Regions from separate parts of the Paenibacillus sp. FSL F4-0122 genome, predicted to be linked through region 3. Evidence: riboswitches for the same ligand, from Rfam matches in the RefSeq annotation. Region 3 holds a riboswitch; each other region holds the start of a gene.

Region 1 (3,825 bases), 3.2 Mb from region 3:
AAGCATGGATTACAGATTTTATGGAGCAGTTTGGTTACTTCGGTATTTTTCTGATGCTGGCCTTTGAAAATATATTTCCACCAATTCCTTCAGAAGTGATCCTGCCCTTTGGAGGATTTATGACCACTACGACGAGCTTAACGATCCCTGGTGTAATCATTGCTGCCACTGCTGGATCACTACTGGGTGCAGTAATTCTCTATTATATTGGCCGATTATTGGATGTGAGCCGGTTAGAGAAACTGGTTGAACGCTGGGGGGGTCTAATTCGCGTTACTAAAAAAGATATCCACAAGGCTGACGCCTGGTTTGATAAATATGGCTATTGGACTGTATTGTTTTGTCGGATGGTTCCGCTGGTCCGCAGTCTGATTTCGATTCCGGCGGGAATGTCAGGTATGAAATTTGGAGTATTTATGATCTTCACAACGATTGGCACATTGGGATGGAATTTGCTGCTTGTGCTTATTGGCGCGGCTTTGGGCGAATCCTGGGAAGACATTGCCATGTACATGGATGTGTACTCCAATGTGGTCTATGTACTAATTGCTGGCGGATTAGTTATTCTTGGGTTTCTGTACTTCCGCAAACGCAGCCGGAGAATGAACACTGAGGGCTAAGCGGGTGGAGGACTGATAATAGAAATGACTATTAAAAAGGAGGGAAACACATGGAGCTATTAACGATTATTAAAGCCATTATTTTGGGGCTTGTTGAAGGTTTAACCGAATTTGCTCCAGTATCCTCCACGGGTCATATGATTATTGTTGATGATATGTGGCTGAAATCACAGGAGTTATTTGGACAATATACGGCAAATACCTTCAAAATAGTTATTCAACTGGGTTCTATATTAGCGGTTGTTGTGATTTTTAGAAATCGATTCATTGATCTGTTGGGCTTAAGGCGTTTCAGCCGTAAGCAGTTGGACCCTGTAACAGAGAAGCTACCGCAGTTAGAGCAGGGGGGGCACCTCAAGCTGACACAGGTTCTGGTAGGGTTAGTGCCTGCAGGTATGTTAGGTGTTCTGTTTAATGATTATATTGATGAGCATTTATTCTCTACCTCAACGGTGTTAATTGGTCTAGTGATCGGGGCTATATTAATGATTATTGCGGATCTGTTTGGGCCGAAGAAGATCAGAACTGAGAGTGTAGATCAGATTACATACAAACAGGCACTTGGTGTAGGTCTTGTACAGTGTTTTTCGTTATGGCCTGGATTTTCACGCTCGGGCTCGACGATTTCTGGTGGCGTAATCCTCGGGATGAGCCATCGTGCCGCTGCTGATTTTACGTTTATTATGGCAGTACCCATCATGGCAGGTGCCAGTCTGTTGTCACTGATGAAGAACTGGCAATATTTCACCATGGACGCGCTGCCGTTTTTTATTGCAGGCTTTATTAGTGCCTTCCTATTTGCGCTGTTATCGATGCGTTTCTTCTTAAAACTGATCAATCGTATCAAGCTCTTACCGTTTGCTATATACCGTATAATTCTTGCTGCTGTAGTATATTTCGTATTTTTCTAAGTCCGTTATAAGGAATCGATATAACAGAAGCCCCAGTAATCTATTGCAGATTGCTGGGGCTTTCACGTATGATGACATCAGATTAAGACACTCAAATGATGAATGATATCGGAGACAGGTGCTGACCGGAAAATAGTAATTCGGTAGGCTTAATAGGGAAATTCGGTTCGAAGCCGATGCGGTCCCGCCACTGTAACGGAAGAATCTCGAGCAACAGAGGTCACTGGCAATTTACTACTGCTGGGAAGACTGCTCAAGATGTTGACGCCGCTAGCCAGGAGACCTGCCTGTTTCAACAGCACTGCTTCACCTACGGAAGATAGGGAGGTGTTAGACGTTAACCATGGGTATATCATGGGCGTCTTTCCCTTTGACTTTTTTAGGGAAGGGCGCTCTTTTTTATAGGAAAGCAAGTAGTTTTGGAGTTTGAAATAAGAGATTGAAGAGGGAGTGTATCGAAATGACGAATAAGGTAAAAGTAAGCAATCTTGGATATCCGAGAATCGGAAAGAACCGCGAATGGAAAAAGGCACTGGAGGCATTCTGGCAGGGGAAAATAAATGAGGAGCAATTCCGCTCCGAAATGGCAGCAATCCAGCTGCAGCATTTGAAGACCCAGCAAGAAGCAGGAATTGAGCTTATTCCGGTAAATGATTTTACATTTTATGATCATGTGTTGGATGCGGCTGTTATGTTTGGAATCGTACCTCCACGGTATGCGTATGATGGCGGCGACATCGGGCTTGATCTTTATTTTGCAATGGCCCGTGGTAATGCTGAGGCTACTGCCTGCGAGATGACCAAATGGTTCAATACGAACTATCACTATATCGTTCCAGAGATCGGCACACAAACACCACGCCTGACTGAAAACAAACCTCTAGCGGCTTATCGTTTTGCTAAATCGCAGGCAGGGATTGAAGGTAAACCGGTACTTTTAGGTCTGTATACCTTCCTTAAGCTGTCCAAAGGTTACGCAGCGGCAGATATCGCCAAGATTGCTGCACGTTTTGTTCCAGTCTATGTTCAACTGCTACAGGAACTGAAGCAAGAAGGGGTAAGCTGGGTACAAATCGATGAGCCAGCGATTGTTACAGGCATAAGTAAAGAAGAATTAACACTGCTTAACTCGATATACACAGACATTGCCGGCTCCGTGCCGGGCTTGAATATTATTTTACAGACGTATTTTGAAGCTGCTGAGCCGCTGGAGGCACTGCTAGAGCTGCCTGTTCAAGGCTTGGGTCTTGACTTTGTGCACGATGGTGGAACGAATCTGGCTTCCATCGAACGTCTTGGCTGGCCGAAGGACAAATGGCTGGGTGCCGGAATTATTGATGGACGGAACATTTGGCGTTCCGATTTAGACGCTAAGCTGCAACTGGTAGAAAAGCTCAGCGTTCATGTACCGCTTGATCGTCTTATTCTTCAGCCTTCTTGCAGTCTGCTGCATGTCCCAGTCACCGTTCAAGGTGAAGTGAAGCTGAAGGCGACAGTTAAGAATGCGTTAGCCTTTGCCGATGAGAAGCTTAAAGAGCTTAGTCTGCTCGGAGCAGCCATCGCAGATAAAGGAGAAGCTTCTCAAGCAGCGCTGGCCGCTAGTCGTGAAGCTATTGCAGCGTTCCGCGCACTACCTGAGCGTGGCCGTAAGGATGTGGCGGAGCAAGTGCTTGCACTTGCAGCTCTACCAGACCAACGCAGTCTGCCTTTTGCTGAGCGCTTAAAGGTGCAGCAAGAGAAATGGCAGCTTCCACTTCTGCCAACCACTACAATTGGTAGCTTTCCGCAGACAGTCGAAGTGCGCCAGGCGAGATTGAAATGGCGTAAAGGGGTCTGGAATCAGGAGCGTTATGATGGATTTGTTCGTGAGCAGATCGCGGATGCAATTACCTTCCAAGAAAAGCTAGGTCTGGATGTTCTGGTCCACGGCGAGTTCGAGCGTACAGATATGGTGGAGTTTTTCGGAGAAAAGCTGGATGGATACTTGTTTACTAGTAATGGCTGGGTTCAATCCTACGGTTCCCGTTGCGTTAAGCCGCCGGTGATCTACGCGGATATTGCATTTATACAGCCTATGACTGTTAAAGAAAGCGTCTATGCACAATCGTTGACGAAGCTTCCGGTTAAAGGAATGTTGACGGGCCCTGTTACTATCCTCAATTGGTCATTTGTACGTGATGATCTCAGCCGGGAAGAGGTAGCCAATCAAATTGCTCTTGCCCTTCGCCATGAAGTAAAAGCGTTGGAAGATGCAGGCATCGAAATGATTCAAGTGGATGAGCCGGCTATTCGTG
Region 2 (3,825 bases), 190 kb from region 3:
CAAACGACGGATTCTTTACAGTGTTTAGAATATAGGCAAGGCTTTTATTTAATTGTTGTTTGGCTACAACAGTAGTAGGTTGTTCTAATTGCACATCATTCATATCAAAGAGATGGCTGCTATGATTGAGCAGACGATCATAGGACACAAGAGCATACGTACCTTGGTCCGTTGCCATATTGTCCACTTTGCCTGTGAGGATATGCTTAAATCCACCCTCAGGTGCAGCAAAGCTAAGTAATGCATCAATAAGCGAATTTCCACTTTTAACAAATCTAGCGTCCGTGTGCGGATCTACGCCCACACCAGTTAAGGCCACAATTACCTGTGAGATACTTTCGCTGCTAGTGCTTCCCCAGCTTGTAAATCCGCCTTGATTGTTTTGGTTATCGGACAGCCATTGGATGGCCCGATCCACGGCGGCTTTTACATCATCTCGGGTTGCATAATAAGGTGCAAGAGCTTGCATCGCCATCGCAGTCATATCGACATCGGCTTTGGTTACGCCTAATGCCCAGCCACCAGCTTCTGCTGTACCTTTTTTAACCTCTTTATCTAAAATGTACTGAACTAGTTTTTCTCTTGTGGTCTGTTCTGTAACTCCATCAACTACTGGGATCTCATAGTTATGGCTATCTAGCGCAATCAGAGCAAAAATCGGACCATTATTGCCTTGCTTTTGGATATATTGATAATCAGCGAGTGCTTTTCTCAGATCATATCCCGCAACATTTGTGATATCTTTTCCGATAGAGGTAAGCCCAAGAATCGCTCTGGAATTCTCTGTGCTTTTATTGGCGTCGAGTTTTCCATCCTCTTTAATGATCGATGCTATTTTCGTTGCTACATTGTTGTAATAAAGATCGTAATAACCGTTAGGTACTGTATAGTTCGCCCGTGCCAGAGAAAGGATCGACCATTCTCCACTACCTGTTCCAAACGACGGATTCTTTACAGTGTTTAGAATATAGGCAAGGCTTTTATCTAACTGTTGTTTGACGGCAACTGTAGTTTCCAGTTTGTAAGTAACTTGATAAGTTACATTTGTTTTGTTTCCAGCTCCGTCAAGAGCCGTTACAGTAATTGCATTACTGCCTGAATTCAGAGAAGCTTTGTACTCCCCATTCGCAGGTGATAAAGTAACACCATTCAGCTTCACTTCTGGAATGATGTCACTATATACATTGTCTGTGACAGCTACTTTGAAGCTTATTTCTTTATTAGATACTTCCTGTTTATCTTGTATGCCACTTACAGTAATAACAGGGGGTTCTATGTCTAATGCATGGTTAAGCCCTACAAGTGCATGATCTACACTTATTTGAGAGCTTGCCATATTTTCGAGCACGGAATAGGCTTGATAAACTGCCGATTGTACTACTGGTCTGTCCAAAATAGTTTCTTTATTAGGGTCACTGTTAATCTCGGCGATTTCCGCAGTTAAAGCATCCTTATTGGCAAGTTGAACGGGGATTTCTCCCCAGCCACCAAGATCAGAACCATAGCCATAAGTGGTGAACTGAGTTCGAATGATATCACCGTCTTGAGGCTTATAATCGGTCATCCCAAACGGAGGAAACACATTATTTACTGCATACATCCAACCCGACATGGAAGTATAGTCAAACTGACTTAACCACTCTGGGTCTGCTTTAGTGCCGACTGTATTCCCATCAGCTGAAATCATATCTAAAATATATTGTGGAATATTGACTTCGCTTCTGCCACTATCTTTAACTTCTGATAAATAAAAACCACTATCTATATTTCCTAAATATCTATAATTCCCATCTCCTAGCGCACGTGTTATTAAAGATGCGCCATTATCGCCTTCATAAATCGGAACTTTAATAGGTTCCTTAATATACCCTTGGCCTACGGTGAATTTCTCTACGGCTACAGTTACGTACCCTTTAAGAGTAGAGCTTGCTCCATTTGCTTGAGCTGGGATAACACTTGTAGAGAATGTCGTGATAAATACAGCTACAATGAGTAACCACGCTAAAAACTTATTTTTCTTCATTTTTCCATAACCCTTCCCTTCATACCTATGATAAAAAACAGAATAAACTTTCTTATAACCACAAAAAAACCACTCAACATAAACGTCAAGAGGTTAAGATAGTGAACCACAATAATAGATGGCCAACACTATTCAAGCACCTCTCTATCGATCGTAGAGTTTGATGGTGTAACAGAAAAAGGCAGATATTCTGGCTCAAGTATCATCACCCTTGCTGCCTTCCCAGTTTCCCAGTGGCATTTTGCAAGGACTCCTCTTTTACAGCGGCGGGACCGCGCGGGATTCACACCCGCTTTCCATTTAACCAATCTATGATTGTACTTCCGCAACATTCATAGTTGGCACCTATTTCTAATTTTAAATTTTCATGCTTCATCATATCTAATATATATGCTTTTGTCATGTTATATTTCTTTTTTGTATAACGGGCAGCTAGAGATAATCCTATTGAATAACCAATTTCTACGAGTAGGGATATTTAAATAATTTCTTTATCCAACTGTGGGGAAAATTAATTTAAATCACTAATTCTTATATGAATTTGCCACAAATTAGTAAGGTACTCGCTGAGTGAATTCTATGTTAGGGTATATTCAGAAAGCGTTTACAAAAATAACAGTGGAGGTGTTCGTGTTCATCTAACCATCAAGTACAGCGTCAAAGCCAGGTCCAAGCATCCTAAATTTATCTCACAAAGGAGAATTCAATGACTACGCGAATCCAGAAATCCTTCTTATCATTGACACTTGTCACCGCTCTTCTGCTCTCTCTGTTCTCATCCATGGCTGCAGCTGCAACTAAGGATGAGCAACAAGCTAAGGCAGCGCCAAAGAGTAAGATCCAATCCTATGTAGACGAAATGCAGCCCGGATGGAACCTCGGTAATACTTTAGATGCTACAGGTGAGGACGAAACCTCCTGGGGCAATCCTCGTGTGACCCAAGAACTTATTAAAAAGATCGCCGCTCAAGGCTATAAAAGTATTCGGATTCCTGTGACCTGGGATACTCACATGGGTGCGGCACCAGACTATACCCTAGAAAAAGCCTACCTCGACCGTGTGGAAGAAGTTGTCGGCTGGGCACTGGACGCCAAGCTTTATGTCATGATTAATGTCCATCATGATTCCTGGCTATGGGTAAGCCATATGGAAGAAAAACACGATGAAACGCTGGCGCGTTATAATGCAGCCTGGACTCAAATTGCCGATCGCTTTAAGGACAAATCCGATAAGCTGATGTTCGAGAGCATAAATGAACCTCGGTTCACCGATGGTGGAAGCACAGACGAAGCAAAAATGGAGCAAATGCTTACTGAACTCAATAACTCCTTCTATCAGATCGTGCGGAAATCCGGTGGGAAAAACGACCTCCGCCCACTTGTATTACCTTCATTAGAGTCTTCACCTACACAAACAAGAATGGATCATCTCTATAAGACGATTACGGCTCTAAACGATCCGAATATTATTGCGACCGTTCACTTCTATGGCTTCTGGCCTTTTAGTGTGAACATTGCCGGTTACACCACATTTGAAAAAGATACAAAAAACGATATCACTCAAACTTTTGATAACGTTTACAATACATTTGTAGCTAAAGGCATCCCTGTCATCGTCGGCGAATTTGGTTTATTAGGTTTCGATAAAGACACGGGTGTGATTGAACAGGGCGAGAAGCTTAAATTCTTCGAGTATCTGACTTATTATTTGAAAGAAAAGAAAATGACTTCCATGCTCTGGGATAACGGGCAGCATTTCAACCGTAAAACTTATAAGTGGTCTGATCCTGAACTCCACAATG
Region 3 (3,825 bases):
TATAGCTATTTGCCGGGAGACCCCCCTCAACAACAGCTACACCTTGTTCATTCGTGATTACCTTCTTATCACCAATCGAAACCTGCACACCTGCAGCTGGTGAGGTAACCGGATCAGAAGTGAAGCTGTCCTGATTCCACACCCACTTTTTCTGGGAAACCTTTACGGTAAAAGCTTCATTAGCTTTTGGCTGCGTTGGGGAAAGCGCCACAGAATCTATAACCTGTGTATTTTCACCTGCATAATAGACAAGCACACGATCGGATTCCTGTAGTTCGAACGCATCCATACCCACACTTGGATATATCCACTCCCCGCCGCGTGATACTACGAAGCTCCACCATCCGTCGTAAGTACCTTGCGAAACTCCATGGATACCTGATACAAAGTTGCCATAAGACGATTTGGTGATATCTACTTTAAAATCATCGGTAGACCCTAGTTGCTGCAACGCTTCAAGAGCATTGGAGGCTTTTAAAGTCCCTTCACTAATCAATCCTTCCGGGCCTTCAACGGTAAGAGAAGCTGTTACATTCTTAGAAGTTACCTTTATAGCTTTTGTATATTTAGCAACCGTTGGCGCTTTACCTTCGCGGTAGCCAGTTACAGACAGTGTATAGTCACCTGCGGGCACATTTCCTGAGAATACGGCCTCACCTTTAGCATTCGTCGTTACCGTGTGAGCTCCAATTTGGACCTGAACACCCGCAGCTTTTGCCGTTACAGGAGAGGAAGTATTCGTAGCAGCGTCCCATTTCCACGTCTTACTAGTTACAGTGACAGTAAAAGAATCGCCCTCTTTAAGATTTTGTTTGGAAAGGGTAACGGAATCCACAAGTTTAGTGTCATCTCCGGCATAATAAACCAGTACCTGATCTGAATCTTTAAGTACAAAATCACTCATGCCTACATCGGGATTAATCCATTTTCCGTCACGTGATACAACATACATCCATCCGTCATAACCACCAAAGCTTCCAGCAGCAATACTTCCGATGCCAGTCACATAACTGCCCGAAGGATTCGTGATCGGCAAGTTCGTTTGAAGCGCCAGCTTCTCTAACGCTCCAAGTGCGTTGCCAGCATAGGCGTACCCTTGTGCCAACGTGGCCCGTGGTCCCTCAATCGTTACAGGAGCGTAGATGAGTGAGCTCTGAACGGAGGATTTGGAAAAATCGTATAGCTTACTGTTGCTTCCTTTATACAGCAAATTATACGCAACCAGCGCCTGAAGTCCTTGCTCTGTCGCCAGAACATCACTGCTTCCACCACGGCTATGGGTGAAGCTACCATCAGCTAGACGATAGCTAAGCAGGTTCTCCATTAGATCCACTTTGTTTTTGGTGTATTCTAATCCACTAGGATCAACTCCGAAGGATGTGAGTCCAAGGATTGCTTGTGCGCTACTTTCAGCACTGTCACCGTAACCCCCATGGCTATCTTGAGCTGCAGATAACCAAGCTACGGCTTGTAGCCCTGCTAAGTAGGCTTCGGGATTATTTTTATGTGCCGCCAGAGCCGTCAAGGTTATCGCTGTCATATCAGGCTCACTTGCGCCTGAGGTTAATGCAAAGCCCCCATCCGGATTCTGTTTGGAGAGAATCTCCGTAAGGAGCTTATCCGCCGTCCATTTCGCGTCACTTGGGATATTATATTTACCAGAATCCAGCGCAAGTAAAGCATATACCGGATTATTTAGCGTCTGTTCACTGAGCTTGCTGTTATTATAAATTTTCTCAATCAGATTATAGCCAGGAGTCGTTCCGTTACCAGCAAAGCTAGTAGGATCTGCACCAATCGCTCTCACTGCGAGCACGATTCGAGCATAATCGGTTACATTGGCGAAATTGCCAGCTGCATCCTTTACTTTTTTCTCAAGCTCTGAATGGTAACTGGCTGGCAGCTTATATCCTGCTTGCGCTAATCCAATAGCTTGCCAATCCGATTGCACGCCACCTTTCAAGAGATATTCTGCAGCCGCATAAGTCGCATCCGCAACATTAATCCGCTCCGCAGCAGTTGCTTCCAGACCGGAGCCAGCGCTCGCTTCTGCAAATATTTGTCCTGCCGGAGCAAGAGATGTTCCTAGAATTGAAATGACCATGAATAAGGCCAGCCCAAGTGCTACAAACTTGGAAGACATGATTTTCTTCATTGTTTAACCTCTTTCTGTATAAGAATGGGTACTGCTGGGAATAAGACGCATAACATAAAGACCGCCCCTTTGGAGGGCGGTCAGGGAAGATTACAAATCGAGGCTGAGGCGCTTGCTTCCTGCCAACAGTCCATCTGTATATGTTCCACATTCTTACCCCACGAAGAATAGAAACGCTCACGAAAAAGGCAGGTCTCCTGGCTGATGCTTCATCGCTGTTCTTCACCTTCCCACCCTACCTTCGGGGCAGTGGCTTATAGAAGAAAAACTCCGCACATACAGTGGCGGGACCGCGCCGGACTCTTGCACCGGACTTCCCTTTTAAGCAGACGACTAGATTGATAGAGTCTGCACCTTTTCCAGTATGTAGTATCTTATTTTGACATCCATAATCATATCTATTAATACATAGCATGTCTATAGAAAAGCTTAGTATGGGCAGCAAAAAAATGAACAGCAATACACCACCTGCCGGTAGGTATTGCTGTTCAGAAAGCTTGTTATTCGGCTGTTCCTTCCGGACTTGCAGTTGAGGAGGGTTCAGCACTTGAATCAGAAGCTGGTGGAATATTAGGGTCGGGATCTACGATCAATGTAAATCTTCCGGCCTTGATCATACTTTTCTCTAGAATTGTCGCTCCAGGCTCCAATGTAACCTCAACCTGATAGGATGGTTGTTCACCTTCAGTCACAGCTGTTGCGGAAGGCAACCCAGTGCTGTCCTCAGTATCAGAGGAAGGCGTAGGAGACGGAGAAGCATCAGCTACTGCGTTAGGAGCATCTGCACCTTCTGCTGTTCCTCCAGTAGTGCCAGCGGCATCTGAATCGTCAGCGGCGTTTCCCTCATCCGTCCCATCCGTTGACGGCACTGGACAAGTGCCATTCGTAGCAGCGACCTTAAAGCTTTTATCTATCTCTGTAGACGAAGACATTAAACTAATCTCAGTCGGTTGAAACTGCACACAGTCATCTGCACTTGCGAAGGTGAACACCAATATGCTGCTCCCCTTATCTCCTTCGTCGCTCTGATCCTTCAAGTATACTGAAGCCGGAGGCAGCTCATTACCTGCACTCTGAACAGGGGTCGGCTCAGGGCTTGTCCCCGGCAGAGCAGTCTTCGTATCATCCGGGCGTAGCATACTGAATACGATAATTGCAATAATCACCAGAATACCCGTAATGGAGCCGGAGATTAAGAGTCGAAATCGGCTGCGGCTGATCCAGCGCGCCAGCGGGGAAGCCAGTTGGGAGCGGGCTTCATTGTACACATTTTGCAGAGCAGGCCGAGCTGCCGCGACATAGTTCTTTCGGAATTCCCGATTCTTGAACGCTTCACGATCACTGCTCAGGAAATACTTCAGAATCGCTTTGCGGTAACCCGGTTGCAGCTTTTTATTCGAAACCGTAAATAAAGGATTGCCTTGCGACCAAGCAAAAAACCGATAGATGATTTCTTTGTCGGAACCGGCTTTACGCTTTAGCAGCTCCAGAAGCGCATCGTAATCCAGCGGACCACCTTCACGCTGAGTTGTATAGTAGAAGGCTAGCGGAAGCCGTTCAAAGGGTTCCAGAACACGCGCCTCTTTTAGCAAACGACGACCCAGTAGCTGCACATCGTCTAGTTCCTGCGGAGACAATCCTGCAAAAATCTCCTCATTCGGCTTCTCTTC
Region 4 (3,825 bases), 540 kb from region 3:
CATACCGTTTTCATTAGCGATTTCGCCATGTCTTATCTTTTAGAAGAATGTTAGAAGCCAGGGGATTTAATGAAAAATGGCACGGTCCCGGAATCCCGGAAAACCGCGCCATTGCGCCATTCTTAGATATGCTGGTGAAGGGAATTGAACCCCCGGCCTACGCATTACGAGTGCGTTGCTCTACCCCTGAGCTACACCAGCTTAACGCTGTTTTTCTGTCAAACAAAAAATATTATACAACTTCCAGCCAGAAACGCAAGCCTATTTCTCCCTGTTTTCCGCCCTTCTAAACTGCTAATCCACCTGTAGCTTACGCTCCACAGACTCTAACTTTCCACGGCTAGTAGAGGGTTTATCGCGGCGGTCGTCTATTTTAAGTGAGGTAGAGACACGTTCTGCACCTGCGTCAAAAGGAGACTCATGCAAAGCTTCTACCGCAGCAAAAATGCGTTGCAGAGGCCCTTCGATGATCGTCCCCATGGACGTAAGTTCATAAGTAATCCCTTCTACTGTCTTCAGCACCCGCTGCATATCCGCAACATAGCTGCTAAGACTGGTGCTGCCTGTTCCAATTGGAATAACTGTAACTTCAGCAATAGGCATGAGAATACCTCCTCGAAATTTTATAGTAGCTGTCTCCTTCCATTGTAACAATTCCACCGCTCTGTCACAAACTAAGCAAGATTATCCTCCCTTATCTCTTCTATTTCTTCTGATTACTCCAAAATATGACTTTGGGCTAAGAGTATTTTCTCATGAGCAAATTCTAGGGTCATCTGCACTATATTTATGGACTCTTTGTGGCATCTTTTCGGACAATTTATGAATCATTTCGCATCTCCCTGTGGATCAATTGTGGATTACTTATGGACAGCCTGTGGATCATTTGTGGAGTACTTTTAAAGAACCCGCTCCCCGCGCGGGTTTTCTAAAAAACTGTTTACAAACACAACATCTTGGGTTATTTTTATCTAACGACAACAAAATATAGTGGAGACAGGCGCTTTGATCCTTAACCGGATTTAGAGCTTAATAGGGAAGCGCGGTGAGAATCCGCTGCGGTCCCGCCACTGTAACCGGATGGCCTTCTTAAGCTTCTGGGAAGCTTGAGAATCCACATCTCCCGGCAAATGCCACTGAGGGTTAGGAACACCCTTGGGAAGGCGCCGAGAGATCCCACGGAAGCCAGGAGACCTACCTGTTTCGACGACACCAACTATTGATGCCTGCGAGGAACAGGGATGGTGTCCGCATGCGGTCATCTACGTAGAGACCTCTGCAAATATCCGTGTGGATATTTACATAACGCATCGGGCATTTTCTGCCATCCTCGGGTAGGGGATGCTTTTTTTATGTAATCTGAACAAATATACGACTGCTTATAGCAGTCCAACTTCTTATGGATATATGGATTTGATGATAGATGTTTTTCTTTTATACTGAGAGGAGAGCTGTACAATGACGTTGTTGGAGAGACAATTTAATGGAGTAGAAAATGCACGGGAAGTTCTTTTAGAAGAGCTCATTGATTTAGGCCGGGATATTATCGACAGTCGGGATATGGACCTATTGCGCGAGAATGCCAATTTGAATGGAGAGAGTTTCTCCGGTAAAATGAGCAAGTTCGGCAGTGAATATTCAAAATGGTACGCCCGCAATTTTACGATGCCGCCACAGCTAGTGCAGGCTATTGATGACAATGTCGTCTATGTGCATGATCTGGATCAATACGCGATTGGAACGACGAACTGTATTTTTATCCCGTTTGATAAACTTCTCCGTGAAGGTTTCAATACCGGCAACGGCAGCGTTCGTCCTCCGAACTCAATAATGACAGCTATGTCTCTGGTAGCGATTATTTTCCAATCCCAGCAAAATGCTCAATATGGTGGTGTATCCGCCAATAAACTCGATTACGATCTGGCACCTTATGTAACCAAATCCTTCGCCAAGCTGTTCCGCAAGGGTCTGGATTATTTTGAAGAAGGACAAGCTGACGAATCTTTGGGCGAGATTACGATGAGCCGGACCGATCTGGCGGAGTTATATCCAAGAGCGTTCCGTTTTGCACTAAAGGAAACCGAAATCGAAACCCTGCAAGCGGCTGAAAGTATGGTACATAATCTGAATACCATGTCCAGCCGATCCGGTGGACAAATACCGTTTACCAGCATCAACTACGGTACTTGTACTTCACCAGAAGGTCAGCTTGTGATCAGTTCTCTGCTAACCGCAACTATGAACGGACTTGGCAGCGGAGAAACACCAGTGTTCCCGATTCAAATCTTCAAATGCAAGCAAGGAATCAATCAACAGCAAGGCGATCCTAACTATGAACTGTTCCTAAAAGCGGCTGAATGTTCTGCGCGCAGACTATATCCAAACTTCGCTAATCTGGACGCTCCGCTCAACTTGCAGTATTATGATCCAAGTGATCCTGATACGGAGTTCGCTACAATGGGCTGCCGAACCCGAGTGCTCGGTGACCGTTTTGGGCGTAATCATTGCTCTGGGAAGGGCAACCTTTCCTTTAATACACTGAATCTGGTTCGGCTAGGTCTGGCACACGGCACAGTAACAGGCAGACGTACCATCGCAGACGAAGCTGGCTTCTATGAAGATCTAAATCATTACATGGATATTGCGCTGGAAGGACTTCTTCATCGCTTCCACATCCAAACCGCACAAAAAGCTAAAGCTTCCGATTTCATGATGCGAGAAGGCGTCTGGGAAGGCGGCGAGCATCTTGCACCTGATGACACTGTAGGCGATCTGCTGAAGCATGGCAGTCTGTCTCTTGGCTTCATCGGTATGGCGGAATGTATGAAAGCTATGTACGGCAAACACCATGGCGAGGATATGGAAGTTCATGCCAAGGCGCTGGCTATCGTGCGTCATATGCGGGACTATTGCGATCGGAAAAGTGAGGAACTGGATCTTAACATCACCCTGTTCGCAACTCCAGCAGAAGGTTTGTCCGGTAAATTCACCAAAGTTGACCGCAAGGTACTGGGTTCCATTCCGGGCGTAACCGACCGTGAATATTATACGAACTCTTTTCACATCCCTGTATACTTCGATCTGGGTGCTGCTCAGAAGATCAGCTTGGAAGCTCCTTTCCATGAATACTGCAATGCCGGGGCTATTTCTTATGTCGAATTAAACGGCAATGCCCGCAACAACCCATCGGCTTTTATCAAAATCATTAAATATGCGCTCGAACAACAGGTCAGTTATTTCAGCATTAACCATCCGATTGACCGCTGCTCCAGCTGTGGATACGAAGGCGTAATTGGGACAAACTGCCCTTCCTGCAACGCACATGAGAATGACGTGCACATCCGCCGTTTGCGCAGAGTTACAGGTTATTTAACCGGCGACTATCAGACCCGCTTTAATGCCGCCAAACAAGCTGAAGTACGGGATCGCGTTAAGCATCTATGAATATTTGCGGTTACTATCCGGAGTCGATTAACGAGGGAGAGGGCATGCGGGCCGTCCTCTTTCTCAGCGGCTGCCGCCATCGTTGCCCGGGATGTTTTAATCCCGAGACATGGAACTTTAAATATGGAGAAGTCTTCACCTTAGAACGACAACATGAAATCATTGCAGAAATCGCCGCTAACCCTTTGCTGGATGGTCTGACACTGGCAGGCGGCGATCCTTTTTTCTCAGCAGAAGAGTTGCTGGGGTTCATTCATGAGCTTCGCACTGTACTGCCAGGGTTCTCAATCTGGATTTACAGTGGTTATACGTACGAAGAACTTACAGCCCTTCCCGGTACACCGGAGTGGAATCTACTTAAACAGTGTCAGGTGTTAATAG

Evidence for each region. A riboswitch is a leader RNA that binds a small molecule or an ion and turns the genes downstream of it on or off. The one in region 3 is predicted to bind cobalamin.
Region 1: another riboswitch for cobalamin. It lies ahead of metE (5-methyltetrahydropteroyltriglutamate--homocysteine S-methyltransferase); the one in region 3 lies ahead of MHH49_RS05265 (DUF4430 domain-containing protein).
Region 2: another riboswitch for cobalamin. It lies ahead of MHH49_RS06015 (S-layer homology domain-containing protein); the one in region 3 lies ahead of MHH49_RS05265 (DUF4430 domain-containing protein).
Region 4: another riboswitch for cobalamin. It lies ahead of MHH49_RS07530 (anaerobic ribonucleoside triphosphate reductase); the one in region 3 lies ahead of MHH49_RS05265 (DUF4430 domain-containing protein).

Annotation. Positions count from the first base shown of each region.
Region 1 is NZ_JBBODI010000001.1:4,408,958-4,412,782, forward strand. Features, by position in the region: gene MHH49_RS18990 (DedA family protein) at 1-620, shown strand, start outside; gene MHH49_RS18995 (undecaprenyl-diphosphate phosphatase) at 671-1,531, shown strand; cobalamin riboswitch at 1,631-1,836, shown strand; gene metE (5-methyltetrahydropteroyltriglutamate--homocysteine S-methyltransferase) at 1,992-3,825, shown strand, end outside.
Region 2 is NZ_JBBODI010000001.1:1,419,337-1,423,161, forward strand. Features, by position in the region: gene MHH49_RS06015 (S-layer homology domain-containing protein) at 1-2,023, opposite strand, end outside; cobalamin riboswitch at 2,187-2,387, opposite strand; gene MHH49_RS06020 (cellulase family glycosylhydrolase) at 2,730-3,825, shown strand, end outside.
Region 3 is NZ_JBBODI010000001.1:1,230,376-1,234,200, forward strand. Features, by position in the region: gene MHH49_RS05265 (DUF4430 domain-containing protein) at 1-2,155, opposite strand, end outside; cobalamin riboswitch at 2,326-2,528, opposite strand; gene MHH49_RS05270 (GAP1-N2 domain-containing protein) at 2,656-3,825, opposite strand, start outside.
Region 4 is NZ_JBBODI010000001.1:1,775,067-1,778,891, forward strand. Features, by position in the region: tRNA gene MHH49_RS07520 (tRNA-Thr) at 130-201, opposite strand; gene MHH49_RS07525 (MTH1187 family thiamine-binding protein) at 295-603, opposite strand; cobalamin riboswitch at 982-1,216, shown strand; gene MHH49_RS07530 (anaerobic ribonucleoside triphosphate reductase) at 1,459-3,444, shown strand; gene nrdG (anaerobic ribonucleoside-triphosphate reductase activating protein) at 3,441-3,825, shown strand, end outside.